DNA from 3 places in the Parabacteroides timonensis genome. Region 3 is predicted to be linked to each of the others. Evidence: riboswitches for the same ligand, from Rfam matches in the RefSeq annotation. Region 3 holds a riboswitch; each other region holds the start of a gene.
The links. Region 3 has a riboswitch for cobalamin ahead of BQ7394_RS24460 (TonB-dependent receptor plug domain-containing protein). Riboswitches for the same ligand answer to the same signal wherever they lie in the genome.
Positions count from the first base shown of each region.

Region 1: linked by a shared signal. The riboswitch ahead of BQ7394_RS18625 (porin family protein) and the one ahead of BQ7394_RS24460 (TonB-dependent receptor plug domain-containing protein) in region 3 are both predicted to bind cobalamin.
Region 2: linked by a shared signal. The riboswitch ahead of nrdD (anaerobic ribonucleoside-triphosphate reductase) and the one ahead of BQ7394_RS24460 (TonB-dependent receptor plug domain-containing protein) in region 3 are both predicted to bind cobalamin.

Region 1 is NZ_LT669941.1:2,759,172-2,765,170, forward strand. Features, by position in the region: gene BQ7394_RS18615 (low molecular weight protein-tyrosine-phosphatase) at 1-335, opposite strand, end outside; gene priA (replication restart helicase PriA) at 535-2,997, opposite strand; gene BQ7394_RS18625 (porin family protein) at 3,067-3,660, opposite strand; cobalamin riboswitch at 3,928-4,125, opposite strand; gene murQ (N-acetylmuramic acid 6-phosphate etherase) at 4,167-4,988, opposite strand; gene BQ7394_RS18635 (ATPase) at 5,003-5,836, opposite strand; gene BQ7394_RS18640 (MFS transporter) at 5,857-5,999, opposite strand, start outside.
Region 2 is NZ_LT669941.1:1,368,673-1,374,671, reverse strand. Features, by position in the region: gene nrdD (anaerobic ribonucleoside-triphosphate reductase) at 1-1,849, opposite strand, end outside; cobalamin riboswitch at 1,972-2,181, opposite strand; gene BQ7394_RS13245 (phosphoglycerate kinase) at 2,347-3,618, opposite strand; gene BQ7394_RS13240 (COG1470 family protein) at 3,941-5,095, shown strand; gene BQ7394_RS13235 (ABC transporter ATP-binding protein) at 5,099-5,839, shown strand; gene BQ7394_RS13230 (ABC transporter permease) at 5,832-5,999, shown strand, end outside.
Region 3 is NZ_LT669941.1:4,274,247-4,280,245, forward strand. Features, by position in the region: gene BQ7394_RS24450 (family 20 glycosylhydrolase) at 1-767, shown strand, start outside; gene BQ7394_RS24455 (sirohydrochlorin cobaltochelatase) at 841-1,995, opposite strand; gene BQ7394_RS24460 (TonB-dependent receptor plug domain-containing protein) at 2,022-4,082, opposite strand; cobalamin riboswitch at 4,213-4,411, opposite strand; gene BQ7394_RS24465 (TonB-dependent receptor) at 4,484-5,999, opposite strand, start outside.

The sequences.
Region 1 (5,999 bases), 1.5 Mb from region 3:
ATCTTAGCTACGGATTCCAGGTCGGGAGCTTTGTGTTTCAGATCATCCACATTCCGGTCATCCATACCGATGATCAGGTCGAAGTCATAGAAATCCGTCGTACGGACAGGGCGTGAGATAGAGTCTAGCACGTATCCTCGCCGGGCAGCATGCGCCCGCATACGTTCATCAGCCCGTTCACCTTCATGATAGCCCATAATACCGGCCGAATCTATTTCGATCTGCTTCTCCAGACCCGCATCCTTCACCAGTTTCTTCATCACTGCCTCGGCAGAGGGGGAACGACAAATATTCCCAAGACATACAAATAACAATCTTATCTTTTCTTGTTTCATAACAATGATATTATCTTTTAGAACAAAAACATCCGTCTTACTTCGAGCGAACCGTCTTGCCATACGATTGTCAAAGTTCTGCCATCAGTGTGGCAAGACTGTGCCATGCTAATGGCAAGAGAGTGCCATCCTGTTGGCAAAGCTGTGCCATGCCGTTGGCAAAACCTAGTCGTTGCAACAACACAGCATTGTGACTTCCTTAAGCCGGATCTACATCGTAGTGTACCAGCAATTGTTTAAAAGGAAGATAACGTTGCATTTCCGAATGAATAGCCTCCAGTATTTCCCTGACCGGAGCAATCGCTGCCGCTATTTCGATTTTTAATACAATCTTTTTAATATGAAGTGTTTGCACACGAGTCACCGGCGGCGTAACAGGCCCCAATACACGTTCTCCCAGACGGGCGCGCAGTTTCTCGGCATACAAAACAGACATCTCCTGCAGGATCGCCTCGTTACGACTGCGAAGTACGAGCACAATCAACCTGTAGTAAGGCGGATACCTGAACATACTTCGTTCGCTGAGTTGCAAACCGACCATTTCTTTATAAGCAAAATGCTGCACCATACGTATCAACGGATGTTCAGGTTGCGAGGTCTGTAAGATAACCGTCCCCTGCTTGTCCCTTCTTCCGGCACGTCCGCTTACCTGCACCATCAACTGGAATGCCCGTTCATGCGCCCTGAAATCCGGATAGTTCATCAGGTTGTCGGCATTCAGTATGCCTACCACACTGACATTTCCGAAGTCCAGTCCTTTCGATAACATCTGGGTTCCGATAAGGATATGCGTTTTACCTTTCTCAAAGTCAGCGATGATCCGTTCATAGGCTGTGCGGGTACGGGCAGTATCAAAATCCAACCGCTCCACTTTTGCCGACGGGAACAGGGAAGCAATCTCTTCCTCCACCTTTTCCGTACCAAAACCCATCATCTTTAATTCCGTGCTCTGGCATTGCGGACAATGAGGCGGCAACTGGATCTTATAGCCACAATAATGACAAACCAGCTGATTATGATATTTATGATAAGTCAGGCTAACATCGCAATTTACACAATGAGGAACCCAACCACAACTCTTACATTCGATCAGCGGAGCAAATCCACGGCGGTTCTGAAAAAGAATCGCCTGTTCGCCACGGGCCAGAGCCGCGTTTACTTTCTCTACCAATAATGGGGAGAAAAGCGTATCCTTCATGATCTTCTTCCGTTTCAATTCCTTGATATCGACAGAGATAATCTCCGGCATCAGGCAGTCGCCAAAACGTGCAGTCAGTTCAACTAGGCCATATTTGTCGGAAGTTGCATTAAAATAAGAATTGATTGAAGGTGTAGCCGAGCCCAGCAAAGTCTTGGCCCCATGCATGCCGGCCAACACGATCGCCGCATTACGGGCATGATAACGGGGCGCCGGGTCTTGTTGTTTGTAAGTATTCTCGTGCTCCTCATCTACGACAATCAATCCCAGATCCTTAAACGGAAGGAAGAGTGAAGAGCGTACTCCCAATACCAGCATAGGACCATTCCCATACAATAATTTATTCCAAACCTCTACCCGTTCGTTATCCGAGAATTTAGAATGATATACCAACAGTTTATCGCCGAACAATTTTGCCAACCGTTCGGTTATCTGTGTCGTGATAGCTATTTCAGGCAGCATGTAGAGCACCTGCCGTCCCATCTTCAATACCTCATCGATCAGCCGGACATAGATTTCCGTCTTGCCACTCGAAGTAACTCCATGAAGCAGGCAAACTTCCTTTGAAGTAAAGACGTCATGTATTTCACTATAAGCCTTCTCTTGTGCCGGACTTAACGGGCTGAGAGGTTGCAGACGGCAGACCGGAACCTGTAAACGCCCCACTTCTTTTTCATAACTTACCAGAACACCACGCTTCAAGAGTCCATCCAAGATCGTGGAAGAGCAACCACTACGTTCCAACAACTCCTTCTTAGAGACTTCCTGAACCAACGCCGGATTCAAGGCATGACTCAGATCCAGATAGCAAACTAATAAAAGTTCCTGTTTCTTCGCCCGCTTAAAATCTGTAAATACCGCCTGTAACCGTTCTTCAGTAGCATATTCTTCCGATAAGCGAATAAAGGTTTGCATCTTCGGGACAAATCCCCGTTTCATTTCCTCACTCACCACTACCGCTCCACGGGCCATCAGGGAAGCAACTACAGGAACTACATTACGGAGCCCTGTCTTTTTCTCCAGTTCCGACACGGTCAGTTTCAGGACACCGGTAAAAGCGTCCAGTACCGACTGTTCATTCGGCCTCAAAGGGGCATCTGCCTCAAAGTCGGGATTATAGGTGACAGCCGTTTCACTTTCCAGTTTCAAACCGGAAGGCAAGGCTGCTTTATATACATCCCCCAGTTTACACATATAGTAGGATGAGATCCATTTCCAGAAACGGAGTTGCGGACGGCGCAGTACGGGAGTCGCATCCAACAAGGCATAAATTTCTTTCGTTTCAAAATCCGTATCAGGCCTGCGTTCATGCACATCCATTACAATCGCCGTATAATAGCGCTTCTTACCGAAATGGACAATCACCCGACAACCGGGAATGACAGCAGTTTCCAGATCGGAAGGAATACTATAAGTATAGCTATTCTCTAACGGAAGGGGTAATATGACATCTGCGTATTTCATTTACGAGGTCAAAAGTAACAAAAAAGGCCGGACTGTTAAAGTCCGGCCCTGCATATCTTTTATCTGTTATCAAAACAAAACTGCAGCTGTTATAGACCATCCACGGTTCTTAGCACCTCCCAAATCCAGTTTGTCTGCACTGTAATTGTCAGTCAATCCCAATCCGTAATTTATCCCTACCTGTAAATGGCTTATCAATTCAGCCCCTACACCGAAGTTTAGTCCTGCACTGAAGTTTTTTGTTTTCATCTGTTCGCCCAAAACATTCCAGATTTTATCTCCTCCGACACGGAAACCGATATAGGGTCCGGCCGACAGATAAGCTTTAACAAGAGGAATACCGAATTTCCATTTCAAATTGACCGGTACATCGAGATAATCCGTTTTTATACTGGTCTTTTCAGTACCTTTCGCTTTCAGTTCCAGTCCTTTCTGAGAATAAAGGATCGCCGCATCCAGTCCGATACCTACCAGTGGAATTGTTGTCTCGATCATCGGACCGATCTGGAACCCTGTCACATTATCCGCTTTCAATATATCAGAATTCAGATGAACGGACGATATGTTTACTCCTCCTTTTAATCCGAACTTCAGTTGTGACTTAGCCGGCACGGCTATGAATACCATCAAAATAACCAAAACTAAACCTGTAACCTTCTTCATATTGCCTGTTGTTAATTAATTATGTTTGCAAATAAACGCACTTTTCCTATAATAAACAAGTATTCCTATCATCCTGTTCATTCATAAAAAGGAAAGCATGCACCGATTACGGAGCTCATCCCGCAAACCGATCCATGCCTCTTTTCCTAATTATTATGGCAAAATAATTAAAAACAAAAACGTTCAGACAGCTAGAGGGGAAACGGGAGTAAGAATAGTGGAGACGACAAGCTGCCCCCTGTTCTCTTCCGGCCTTTCCTCGAAGCCGTCGAAATAACATGCCTTGCAGGTCTTCTGACTTACTTCCGGTTTGAGCGCCTTCCCATTCAAAAAAGAACAGTGGCACTAGTGTTGCCCAATCCGTTATGAAGCTTACAGCAGCGGGACTGTCCGGGATTTACACCCGATTCCCTTTTAATCCTTTCCTGCGGATACAGGTCCGGAACAATGCACATCGCAAATATAGAGATATTTTCGTTTCGTTCTCCATCAGTTGATGAAAAATATCAAATATTATGTTTTCGATATTCATCAACGGCAGCCTTTACCGATCCATACATGAGAAGGAGTCGCTGCGACTGGCCATAACTCAGTCCCAACTCCTCTGCCACCATCCGCGTTCCGCGGTCGACCAGTTTCTGATTAGTCAATTGCATATTGATCATCCGGTTGCCTTTTACACGCCCCAACCGGATCATAACAGATGTTGAAATCATATTCAGAATCATCTTTTGTCCCGTACCGGACTTCATACGCGAACTACCGGTTACAAATTCCGGACCGACAATCATTTCGATCGCCACATCGGCCTGAGCAGCCATGGGTGAATCCGGATTACTAGAGATAGAGGCTGTCAGTATCCCCTGCTCACGGGCTTTACGCAAAGCTCCAATCACATAAGGGGTCGCACCGGATGCAGCAATACCGATCACCGTATCTTTGGTCGTGACCTGATGCTCCTGCAATTCCTCCCAACCACGCTCCATGTCATCTTCCGCATTCTCTACCGGATTGCGAAGAGCTGTATCGCCACCGGCAATCAGACCGATCACCAAAGTAGGGGGCATTCCGAAAGTAGGAGGTATTTCAGAAGCATCGAGCACTCCCAGCCGACCGCTTGTTCCGGCCCCCAGATAAAAGATACGCCCTCCCTGTTTCATCCGGGGAACGATCTGATCTACCAGTTTCTCTATCTGGGGGATTGTTTTTTGCACTGCCAATGCGACCTTCTGGTCTTCTGTGTTTATATCTTCCAACAACTCCCGAACAGATTTCTCTTCCAGGTCATTATATAATGAATCTTGTTCTGTTATTTTAGTAAATGACATAATCAAATATAAGTTTACTTACCATGATACGCAATCAATCCCTCCATCGGACTTTGCGCAATCGCTCCAAGATGGAGACCCAAATCAAAAGCAATATCTTTCAGTATATCCTGATAATACCAGGCGACTGAACCGACCAGGTGGACAGGTAATTCAAAACAATCATACTGCTTCACGTTTCGGGTAAAAAATGCCAGAAAGCTACGGGTGACCAGTTCCCAAATGGCAGGTTCATCCAAATGCTCCCGTATAAAAGGGGAAAGGCCGGCCAGAAAACGGTTAGGGAAAGGTTGCCGGTAAACCTTGTCCATAATCGATGCCGGAGTCAACCCATATTGTGTAAGAAACTGCTCTTTAAGGGCCGGAGGTAGTTGGTTTTTCAAGACATCCCCAATCAATAGCTTACCCAATACAGCACCGCTTCCCTCATCTCCCAGAATAAATCCCAGGGGAGAAACGTTCTTTATAATCTCTTTACCATCGTAATAACAGGAGTTCGAACCGGTTCCCAGAATACAAGCTATCCCCGGCTCGTCGCCACATAAAGCACGGGCAGCAGCCAAGAGATCACTCCCTACCTCAACAGGTACAGACAGATACCGGTTAACAGACCGACGTATCATTTCATTCTTTTCAGGGAAAGCACAACCCGCCCCGTAAAAATAGACAGCGGAAGGTATAAGGTCTTTTAATGCAGGCAGTAATCCGGTTTCAATCTCCTTCCCTATCTCCTCCTCCGTCTGAAAGAAAGGATTCATACCTCGCGTTTGAAAACGAAGGGCAGGTTTTCCTCTTTCTATTACACACCAATCTGTCTTGGTGGAACCACTGTCGGCTATTAGTATCATATTTCCGTTTTATTACTTAATTAATCGATCGTTCTGTCTTTTTTACCGAATGCCGGATCTATCTTAAGGAAAGCAGTTACAGCCAGTGTGATCAGGCAACATCCCATCACCCACCAGAAGAAGTTCACATATCCCAGTTCCTCCTGCAACCACCCGGCAATCA
Region 2 (5,999 bases), 2.9 Mb from region 3:
GTTCTTTGCTCAGATGCTCTTCCAGGTTCATGTGGAGTGCCGAGCCACCGGTCAGATGTTCGATATAACGTCGGCCGTGGATGCGGAATTTGTCGACAACGTTGAGTGTCGTATCTTCCACGATATAGAAATAGCTGTTATAGCAATCGCGGAATGTCTGATAACCTGCTTCTTTATCCCATTTGGCATGTTTTACTCCTACATTTTCAGCAGGGATCATTTCGCAGTTGAACAATACTTCCTTACTACGGTACTTTTTGTTGTACTTCTCTACCATGCCGAGTATTTCCTGTACAAATGCTTCATATTTGGGATTGTCGTTGATTTCGATTCCCATAAACTGGGCGGCTTCAACCAATCCGTTCACCCCGATTGTAAGATACTGGCGATTCATATTGATATAACCGGCATCGAACAGAGGCAACATACCTTTGGCCTGTAATTGTTTCAGGTTCTCATTGTAGGCCAACTGGACTTTATGCACCAGGTCGATCACTTCTTCCAGGAAGAACGGATAAAGTATACCGGACTTCACGGCATGCTGGATACAACGGTTCAGGTTGATTGTCAATACACTTTTAGAACCGGTAGATACACCTCCGGCTCCCAGTGTATAACTGAAACCGTTGTCCTGTATTTCGTTGCGCAAACGGCAGCAACTACTTAACGAATCGGCATTATCGCTCATGTAGGTAAAGAAAGAATGTCCTTCGGCATACATCTCGGCTGTAAAATCACCGTATTCCTTATCGAGTACATCTCCGTCTTTTGACAGGAGTGCCATTGTTTCAACAGGAAAAGTCAGAATATTACGGGTACGTTCTTTGTTGAACCATTTCATGAACCGCTTTTGCAGCCAGTTTAACGAATCCCAATCGGGTTTGCTGCCGTCAGGGAATACAAAATTCTCGAAAAGGCTGTTGAAATAATACTTGTCATAATAGGCGATGTTCCAAAAGACAGCCTGGAAGTTTCTGGCTCCGGTAGGCTGGTTGATGGAATAGACTATTTGTTCGAAACAGTCTGTAATCATTTTGTCTATCGTTCGTTGCTTACTGGACAAGTCTACCACATCGTCGGCATGTCGGTAATAATCCTTTCCATATTCCAATCCGACAAAATAATTCATATACATCAGAAACTCGGGAGTCGCACACGCACCGCTCAACATACTTGAAACGATGAATACCATATTGATGAAACCGCCACAGAAAGATTTCAGGTTGGTTGGGGCGGTAGAGTTACCTCCGACAGAAGCTGTACCGCTTATCAGCCAGGGATACATTGTTATACTGGCACAATAGTTGGCAAGGTTTGTTTCATCATTCTTATAAATGAAATGGTGATTCAACAGTTCCAGATAACGGTCCGATACTTCTTTGCCGTACATATCTTTTAGCCGGTCTGTTAGCAGCCGGCGGTTCAGGCGGATAAAGTTTGATTTCGGTAATTCACCTATCAGGGTCGCGATATTTTTATTCTCCACATTGGCATTAGCATCATATTTACTTCCGGTAGCCGGATTGGATGCATCGCAATAATCCAATAGAAAGCGTAGTTTATCCCTTACTTCCCGATCTTCCAGATGTTTCTGCCGGTATAGCATATATGACTTAGCTACCGCATAATAATGCTCTGCCATCAAGGCAACTTCCACCTGGTTCTGAATATCTTCCACACTTGTCCCTTCGCTGACACTGATGCGGCTGAGGATATTGGTTATTACTTCCTGGGTAGCAAAACTTCCTACCGACAAAAATGCTTTAGCTATCGCATTCTTGATTTTGTCAAGTGAGAATACTTCTTTTTTACCATCTCTCTTGACAATAAAAATCTCCGTGCTGATCATACTTTTTATTTAAGATTAAACAATACTTCTGTTCATGCAGTTCCGCAATGATTCCCGGAGATAAAGTGATAAATGGATCTTATAAGGATTCATACCACTGCTTTTCACCCGAAAGCGCTGGATTCTGTCTGATTGAAATGGCAGGTCTTCTGACTTGTTTCAGTAGTAACACCTTCCCGGCCTTGAGACCAGTGGTATATGACAGTTACTACATTTCTCCTTTGCAGGAGCAAAACTTACAGCTACGGGGATAGTTCCTGATTTTCACAGGATTCCCTTTTAATCTTTCTCACTGAAATGTGATTCGGAAACCATTGTCGATAACAAAGATATGAATTAATTCAATATTGCAAGGAGGCATATATGGTTACGTTATTCATCCGTAATACATCCCAGATGGGATATTATGAGGCAGTGATTATAAAACAAGAAACCCCGGTGAAATCACTTCACCGGGGTTTTATATTTAATTAGGATATTATAAACAATATCTGAAATTATTTGTACGGTTCGCCTTTAACAGCTGCGATACCCGGCAGAACTTTGCCTTCGATAGCTTCCAGCAAAGCACCACCACCTGTAGATACATAAGATACTTCGCTTGCAATACCGAACTTGTTAACGCAAGCAACAGAGTCGCCACCACCAACAAGAGAGAATGCACCGTTCTTAGTAGCTTCAACGATAGCGTTACCTACTGCACGAGAACCGTCAGTGAAGTTTTCGAATTCGAATACGCCTGTAGGACCGTTCCAAAGGATAGTCTTAGATTTCTTGATAACGTCAGCGTAGATTTCGATAGTCTTAGGACCGATGTCAAGACCTTCCCATCCGTCAGGAATTTCGTTAACGTTAGCAAATTTAGTATTTGCGTCGTTGCTGAAAGCATCAGCGATCTTAGCGTCGACAGCCAATACCAGGTTTACACCTTTTTCTTTTGCTTTCTTCATCAGGTCGAGAGCCAGATCCAGTTTGTCATCTTCGCAGATAGAGTTACCGATCTTGCCGCCCATAGCCTTAGTGAAAGTATAAGTCATACCACCTGTTACGATCAGGTTATCTACTTTGTTCAGCAGGTTTTCGATGATTTCGATTTTAGAAGAAACTTTAGAACCACCCATGATAGCGGTAAACGGACGAGCGATGTCGTTCATTACTTTTTCTACAGCTTTTACTTCTTTTTCCATCAGGTAACCGAACATTTTGTGGTCAGCATCGAAGTAATCAGCGATCAGCGCCGTAGAAGCGTGAGCACGGTGAGCAGTACCGAATGCATCGTTTACATAGCAGTCTGCATAAGAAGCCAATCTCTTAGTGAATTCTTTCTGGCTTTCTTTTACTGCTTTTTTAGCAGCTTTCTTTTCGTCGTCTGTTGCATCTTCAGCCAAACCTCTGGGTTTACCTTCTTCTTCTGCATAGAAACGAAGGTTTTCCAGCAATAAAGCTTCGCCCGGTTGCAGAGCAGCAGCTTTAGCACCAGCTTCTTCACCAATACAGTCGTTAGCAAACTGAACTTCTACGCCCAGTAATTCAGATACACGACCCAAAATATGTTTCAGTGAAAATTTATCAGTAACGCCTTTCGGACGACCCAGGTGAGAACCTATGATTACACTGCCACCGTCTGCCAGGATCTTCTTAAGAGTAGGAAGAGCGGCACGAATACGGGTGTCGTCTGTGATGTTGAAGTTTTCGTCCAATGGAACGTTGAAGTCAACTCTTACAAATGCCTTTTTGCCGGCAAAATTGAAATTGTCAATTGATTGCATAACTCTTGTATTTAAATTTCTGTATAAAATGTCTTTCTTAGCGCTCGCAAACTTACACAAAAATATTTTATTTCAATGTTACATTTGCAGAATAATTCGGTCTGTTTAGCATACAAATGGCTTCTTTTAGGGTTGTCTATATATAATGTATAGGAAAGGTTCGTTTGTTATCGCATCCATAACAGAGCTTTAACGGATTAGGAAAGGAAATGCTTGTACGATAGTTTTTTTTTAATTCTTTTAAAAGTATCTAATACTCTCTGTCTATATATTTGCCTCCGGCTAATAAGTAATCATTTTTGTATACTCTATAAAAATCATTATGAAAATGCAAATTAACTGTTTAAACCTATTATTTGTACTGTTATTGGGGATAATCCCTTGTAGTAAAGTCCACGCTGATGATTCTGAAAAGAGCGTGATGTTGTACACTCCCTACACAAAGATAGCGGTTCCGCCGGGGGAGTCGATCGATTACAGTATTGACGTCATTAACAAAAGTGACGAAGTGAAAAATGCAACTATCTCTGTCGAGGGAATGCCTCGGGGATGGAGTTATGAAGTAAAGTCCGGGGGATATTCGATCAGCCAGCTTTCGGTCCTTCCGGATGAGAAGAAGAATTTTTCCCTGAAGGTGGAAGTGCCGGTGAAAGTGAATAAGGGAACTTATAATTTTACGGTTTCGGCTGATGGCATGGCAAAACTTCCGCTTACTATTACCGTTTCCAAGCAGGGAACTTATCAGACAGACTTCACAACTACCCAGCCAAATATGGAAGGTAATTCCAAATCTACTTTTACCTTTAATGCAACGATCAAGAATCGTACTGCGGAACAACAACTTTATGCCCTGACGGCTGAAGTGGAAAGAGGTTGGAATGTGGTGTTTAAGCCTAATTATAAGCAGGCGACATCTGCACAGGTAGAACCGAACGCGACTCAAAATATAACGATCGATGTCAATCCGCCGGCAAATGTAGCAGCAGGAACTTATAAAATCCCCGTTCATGCATCGACTGGTTCTACTTCTGCTGATCTGGAACTGGAAGTAGTCATCACCGGTTCCTATGAAATGGAATTGACGACACCGAGGGGATTGCTTAGTTCGGATATAACGGCTGGCGATACCAAGCGGATAGATCTGGTAGTAAAGAATAACGGTTCCGGTGAGTTGAAAGATGTAACATTTTCAGCAAGTAAACCGGTAGACTGGGAAGTCTCTTTCGATCCTGCCAAGGTCGTAAAACTGGGGGCAGGGCAGAGTACAAATGTGGTGGCTATCGTAAAGGCTTCCAAAAAGGCGCTTCCGGGCGATTATGTTACAAAAATGGAAGCAAAGACGCCGGAAGTTAATGCTACTGCAGATTTCCGTATCTCCGTAAAGACCCCGATGGTCTGGGGATGGGTCGGCGTATTTATTATAGTGGTAGTATTAGGTGGTGTGTATTATCTGTTCCGCAAATACGGAAGGAGGTAAGCCATGTGCCAGCATGTTATCGAACTAACCGGCTTGACAAAGAAGTACGGAGGTTTTACAGCAGTGAACGATTTGAATCTCACTGTTGAGAAAGGTGATATATTTGGTTTGCTTGGCCCTAATGGTGCGGGTAAATCAACAACTATCCTAATGATGCTCGGACTGACCGAACCTACTTCCGGGTCAGTAAAGGTCTGTGGTATAGATTCGACTACCCACCCGATAGAGGTGAAAAGGAAAGTTGGCTATTTACCCGAAGACGTAGGTTTTTATGATGATATGACCGGAATAGAGAACCTGGTTTACACGGCTCAGTTGAATGGTATTCCTAAAAGCGAAGCGATACAGAAAGCGGAACAGCTACTAGACAGGGTAGGCTTGACTAATGAAGGAAAGAAGAAAGCCGGGAAATATTCCCGGGGTATGCGTCAGCGTCTGGGACTGGCCGATGTATTGATAAAAGAGCCGGAAGTAATTATTCTGGATGAACCGACATCGGGGATAGATCCGTCCGGTGTACGCGAATTTATGGATTTAATTCATCAGTTGAGCCATGAGGACGGTTTGACGGTCTTATTCTCTTCCCATCATCTGGATCAGGTTCAGCAGGTTTGTAACCGGGTCGGGTTATTTAGCGGTGGTAAACTACTGGCTGATATTAGGCTGGCCGAGTTGCAAAAAGAAGAACATGCGCTCGAACATATTTATAATCGTTATTTCGAAGGAGGTAAAGATCATGAATAGAATATATCATCCTTTTTGGGTAATTGTAAATAAGGAAGTCGCCGACCATGTGAGAAGCTGGCGGTTTATCATTCTGATCGTCATAATTGCGTTGACTTGTATGGGGGCGTTGTACACTGCCCTTACTAATATCGGTGCTTCTATTAAACCGAATGATCCG
Region 3 (5,999 bases):
CGGCTGCCGGTTATTACTACGACTATCTGAATACGGAAATGCTTTATAAGGAATGGACTCCCGCACATATCGGTAAAGAAGTTTTCCCTGAGAAACATAAACAGATTAAAGGAGGCATGTTTGCTGTTTGGAACGACCATGCAGGCAACGGTATCAGTACGAAAGATATCCATTACCGTGTTTTCCCCGCTTTGCAAACGTTGGCCGGGAAGATGTGGACAGGCAAAGATTGCAAGGTCCCTTATGAGACCTTTAATACGATGCGTACCGCACTGGGTGAAGGCCCTGGTGTAAATATTGCTGGACGCATGGGTAACAAGCCTCGTGCTGTTTACAATCAGGATGTTTTAAAACCGAATACAAAAACGGGCTTGAAAGAGATCGGTTATCATTATACAGTTTCGTTTGATGTCCAGTCTGTCAAAGAAGAACCAGGCACAGAACTATTCCGTTCTCCCGATGCCGTATTTTATTTGTCTGATCCTGTCAGCGGTAAATTAGGTTTTGCCCGTGACGGTTATCTGAATACATTTAATTATCAGTTTTATCCCGAAGAGGAAGCATCCGTAGCGATCAGTGGTGATGAAAAAGCTACACGTTTGTATATTAACGGAGACCTGAAAGAAGAATTGAATATTCAGAAACGTTTCTTTAATGGCGGAAAAGACTCTATGAGTTATGTACGGACACTGGTTTTCCCGTTAGAGAAGGCCGGCGATTTCAAAAGTACGATTAAGAATGTAGAGGTATTGAATTATTGCAAGTAAAGAACAGAAGAGCATATATATGTTATTATAAAAAAGAAAAGCAGGATGATTGTTCCTGCTTTTCTTTTTATCTTTATTCCGGTTGATAACCTTCACCGTTTTCCCATGCATCAGCATCGTTCCAGTTTTCCTTCAGGTGGTTTAACCAGATCTTACGGATTTCAGGATAGTCTCCTAAAGCTTTGATTTTACATCCGCTTTCAATACCATGGTCTGCATCTGTCTGATCGGCAGGGTGAGTTTCTGTCTGGTCGATATTGAATCCCAGATATTGTAATTTCAGACGCCAGCAATTATCTGATTGCGGAGTAGCCAGACTAGCGTCATCTCCGTCTTCCAGACCCCATAGGTCATTGTGAGCATGGTCACCGGCAATAGACATGAACGGAGCCAGGAATACATTGATGTCTTTCGGTTCCAGATTATTTGTTTTGCAGTAATCCATCAGTTTTGAATAAATACATTCAGGATTAGGAGTATCCAGAGGTTGCTCTGTCTTTTCATTTAACGGCCAGAATAACATTTTACCATAATCCACAGTACCTACAAATACATTTTTGCTGCTTGTTTTTGCTTGCATGGCAACTTCGATATCGGCATATTTCTGGTTGGCATTATAGCTGTCGTTCGGGTTTCCGTGACCCATCAGCAACAAGATATTATGCTTGTCAGCCAATGATGTTTTGTAATGACTATACAAAGCTTCTGCAACAGCTTCTGTATCCTCATCTTCAGCTAACAGGTTTGCACCTTTCAATACATTTACACTTGGATAATCACGGATCATGAAGTTTTTCTTTACAGTAGTATTCATAACAGAAAGATATTCTTCACCCGGAATAACGTGTAACGACTGTACGGCAACTCTCGTGTAACCAGCTTCAGCAAAGGCATTCAGCCATTGGTCTATATGATAGTAAGCTTCATCGCGTGTAGCTTCCAGTCGTCCGATACAAGTGTTTGATGAAAAAGACAGATAAACATCTGCTTCAGGAAAAGCTTCTTTGAATTCTTTGACAGTTTCATCATAAACGTGAGTTGCTTCGTGATAAGTACTTCCGAAAGAGCAAAGTAAAATGGCCGTATCTTTCGTCTTTGCGGCTTTTACTACCGGTTCTGCCGGATTGTCTGTTTTTTCTACGTCATCGTCGTCGCCGCAGGATGTAAATCCGACAGCTGTTACCGTCATAAGGGCGGCAGCCATAAGGCAATACTTAAATTTGTTCATAAATATAAATTTTAAAAGATGTTGATTTACTTGTTTCTATTATGGAACTTGGCTGTAATAGACAGGTAGAAATTACGTCCCGGACTTGTTGTTCCGTGATTGCGTCCGAACGGGGTGGTGTCTATATAGTTTAAAATATTATCAACCCCCACATTGCCTGTCAAATCCCAATGTTTGACCTTCAACAGCGAATGACTTGTGTTGATCCTCCAGATATTATATCCGTCCGCATTGTCGTCCGACATATAAAAGCGTTTGGATTGGTATTTCCCGTAAAGACCAACGCCTAACCGATAGCGTTTCCATGTATGTCCCCATGTCGCGTTGAGCGTTGCATTGTGATTAGAGGTAGCATCTATGGGGATATATTGCATGTAGCGTGGGTCAAATTCATCATCCACATAAAGGGCTTTTGCATCAGTATAACTGTATCCGCCTCCTAATGCGAGGTCTTTTGTTATCTTGTATGTAAATGAGAAATCCACGCCATACACTCTGGCTTTCGACAGGTTCTTATATTTTTTTGTTTCCTCTACTTCCAGCAGCTTGTTTTCTGCTGAAGTGGGAACTGTTGTCAAAGCGATCATATCATGGATACTGTTATAGTATCCGGTAACACTCGCCTGGAACTTATCTGAAATAAACTCTGCTCCAAGTGATACATATTGAGATGTCTGCGGTTTCAGATCGCTGTTCCCATAATAGGCCTTCAGCTTTCCCATCATGGTGCCGATATAATCGTAATAAAGTTCCTGAGTGGTTGGAGCTTTGAATCCGAGCGACCATGTACCGCGCAGGTTGAAATTGTTCAATTTATAAAGGGCGGATACTTTGGGAGTCACTCTTGCTGCGAATTCTTTATGATATACACCGCGTAGTCCGGCAGTGACGATAAACCGGTCCGCCAGTGTCCATTCATCCTGTGCATAAGCCGATAAGGTGTAAACGGATGCTGAAGTACGATTGTCCATGTGATGAGGCGATTCGAGATTCTCCCACAAATACTCCAAACCAGTGTTAAGCGTATGTGAATCTCCGAAATAGAAAACGCCTTTAGCTTGTCCTGTCAGTTGTTTCTGTATCTTTTGTTTGAGACGTTGACCGGCAAAAAAGGTGACACGTTTATTATCTATAAAGTAATCGGTATAGGCATCATGGGTGTAATCGTAAAAATATCCGAACCTGCCATAATCGATATCGAAAGTAAGATAATTCCTGCCTTCTAGTTTCCACTTTGCGCCACCTGCCAATGTATAATTGCGATAATAGTAATTATACGGATAATACTTATAAGCTCCGAATGTACGATATAACCAACGTTCGTAATGCGAACCTTCGGCGGTCAGTTCCAGTTTATCATTTACTTTATAGGAGAGAAATTCGTTGATCGTATAATTGTCCGATCGGTTGATAGTTTTGCTGACAGAGCCGGGTTTCAACTGGTGCTGGTCCCATTCCATATCCGTGTTTCTCCAACCATCCGTATGTTTGTAATTGAAAGAAGTTGTAGAGTTCAGTTTTCCTATTTGAATGCCGACCGTGTTGCTTTGGCGTATATCACCATATTCTCCCACGCGGGTCGTATTAGTGACGTTGATTTTTTCCCTGTTCCTTTTGGTGATGATATTAATAACACCGGCGATAGCGTCGCTACCATATAAAGAAGAGGAGGCTCCTTTTACGATTTCGACTCTCTCGATATCGGCTATATTAATTCGGTTGAGATCGCTTTGTCCACCCACATCCCCGTTCATACGTTTGCCGTTTATTAGAATCAGGATATAGTCATTATCCAGGCCATTCATTTGCAGATGTCCGCCCATGTCGCCTTCATGAAAGGTTAATGAAGGGCAAAGTCCTCCCAAAAGGTCCTCCATGCTACGAGCCTGATATTGTTCCAGCGCTTTGCTGGTAATGACTTCTGTCTGTACGGGAGCGTCTTTCAGATAATGTTCGGTACCGGTTCCGGTTATTACTACTTCATCTAATTGTACCGTCAGTTCTTTCCCGTCTTTGCTCAGGATACTTTGCGCATAGGCATATTGCATGCTACATAGTAGAATGAAAGCCAATAGCAGATACTTCATATTCTGTTTTATTTAGTTTGATAAATAAAACATCAAGTTTCTCTTCTTAAAAGGAATGTCGCAAGGGCTTTTACGTAGGTAAACGTATAATCGAATGGACACAGACTTCTGAACCTGGAAGCTTGGTGTTTATTATAAAATAAATTTAGCAGGTATTCTGGCTTTCCTCTGGTTAGAAACCTTCCCATTTCGACTATTGAAACAGTGGCATTAGAACTTCTAACCAACATAATGAGGATTTACAGCTGCAGGTACAGCTCCGGATTTACACCGGATTCCCTTGAATCAGTCTGCGAAACAAACTGATTACTAAATCGTGGGTGCAAAGATACTACATTATTTTATTATATGATTCTTTTACTAAAAAAATGTAGTATCTATGTCTTTGATTTCTATCTGTTTTACTTTTTGAATTTCACAGCCAGACTAATGTAAACGGCCCGTCCGGGGTTTATCGTGGAGAAATTACTGTTCCAGGGGCGGTCGTCGCGGTTGTTAAATAAGTTTTCGATACCGATTCCCGGTTCCAGGATAAATGCGTCTAGGTTGAATGAGTGGCGGGTGTTCAAATCCCATTGCTGGTATTTCGGGGCGTAGCCGTATGTGCTGGAATAGCGTTCGCCCTGGATATGTCCGCTCAGGTTTACATTCAGGTGGTAGTTGTTCCAGTCATGATCCCAACGTGCATGTACATTGGCTGCATTCTTTACGCTCTTATCGACAGGAGTAATTACGACAATATCAGTTCCGGTTTTGCTGTCGTGTTCCAGTGTCTTAGCTTCGCTGTCTGTGTAGATGTAACCTCCGCCTACGGTGAATCCGGCTCCTGCATAAATATTTGCGTTTACACTGATCCCTTTGATTTTAGCCCGGTTCACATTGTCGCGCTGACGGATGGTAGAGAATTTCTCATGAAGCTCATCCAGTCCCATCTGGTGAATCTCTTCATCGCTTAATACGCGGTAATCGATCATGTCTTTAATATCGTTGTAGAATCCGGTGGCCGATATTGAAAAACGTGAGCATGTATATTCGCCGTTCAGTGAAAAGAAATTACTCTTTTCCGGTTTCAGGTCGGGGTTTCCAATCGTATAACGGCTTGAAGTTTTCGATTCGTCCGTTGCGTATAGTTGGGACAATGTGGGCGAACGGAAGCCTGTTGCGTACGATGCCCGGAAATTAAATCCTTTGAGTTTGTACATAAGGGCAACATTTGGAGTGGCATAGTTTTTAAAATTCTCATTGTAGAGATAGCGCACGCCTAATACGGCCTGTAGGTTTCTTAGTATCGTAATTTCATCCTGTGCAAAAAGTGCAATCGTATACATGCTCTTGAAGCTGATGTTATCCGATTGGCTTCTGAAGTTTTCATTGATATACTCGATACCTGTGGATACTTTATTCCACGTATTAGGTTTGAAAATACCTTTTACGGTTGCATCGTAATAAGTCGTTTCTTTACGGGTTTCTTTATCGCCGCGTTCGAAATCTCCGGTTTTGAGGAAATAGTCATATTTTGAGGTGTAATTGTCGGCAAAGAAGTCAGCATCGATGTAAGCGGATTTGTTGATCATATATTTGGCACCGGCACCATAGGTGTAGGTTTCATGCGCCATGTTATAGGTATAAGCCTGTGTCTCTTCATAGATCGGGTTGCCGTTTTCATCTTTCTTCTTTCCTTTCTTAAAGTAAGTGGCTGTTTCCGGTCGGCGGGTGTTATAGTCATAGTAATTACCACGTACGTAGAAAGATAAGCGGTCGGTTGCATTGTAAGCAAAACGTTGGCTGATATTGTCGGAGAGGAATCCGGTAGACATCGGGCGGCCTGTTTTATAGCCGTTTTCGTCGAGATCATTCACTTGCCAGTTATCCGCTTCCCTGCGCTGGTATGAAGTATAAGATGAAAATTTACCGGCA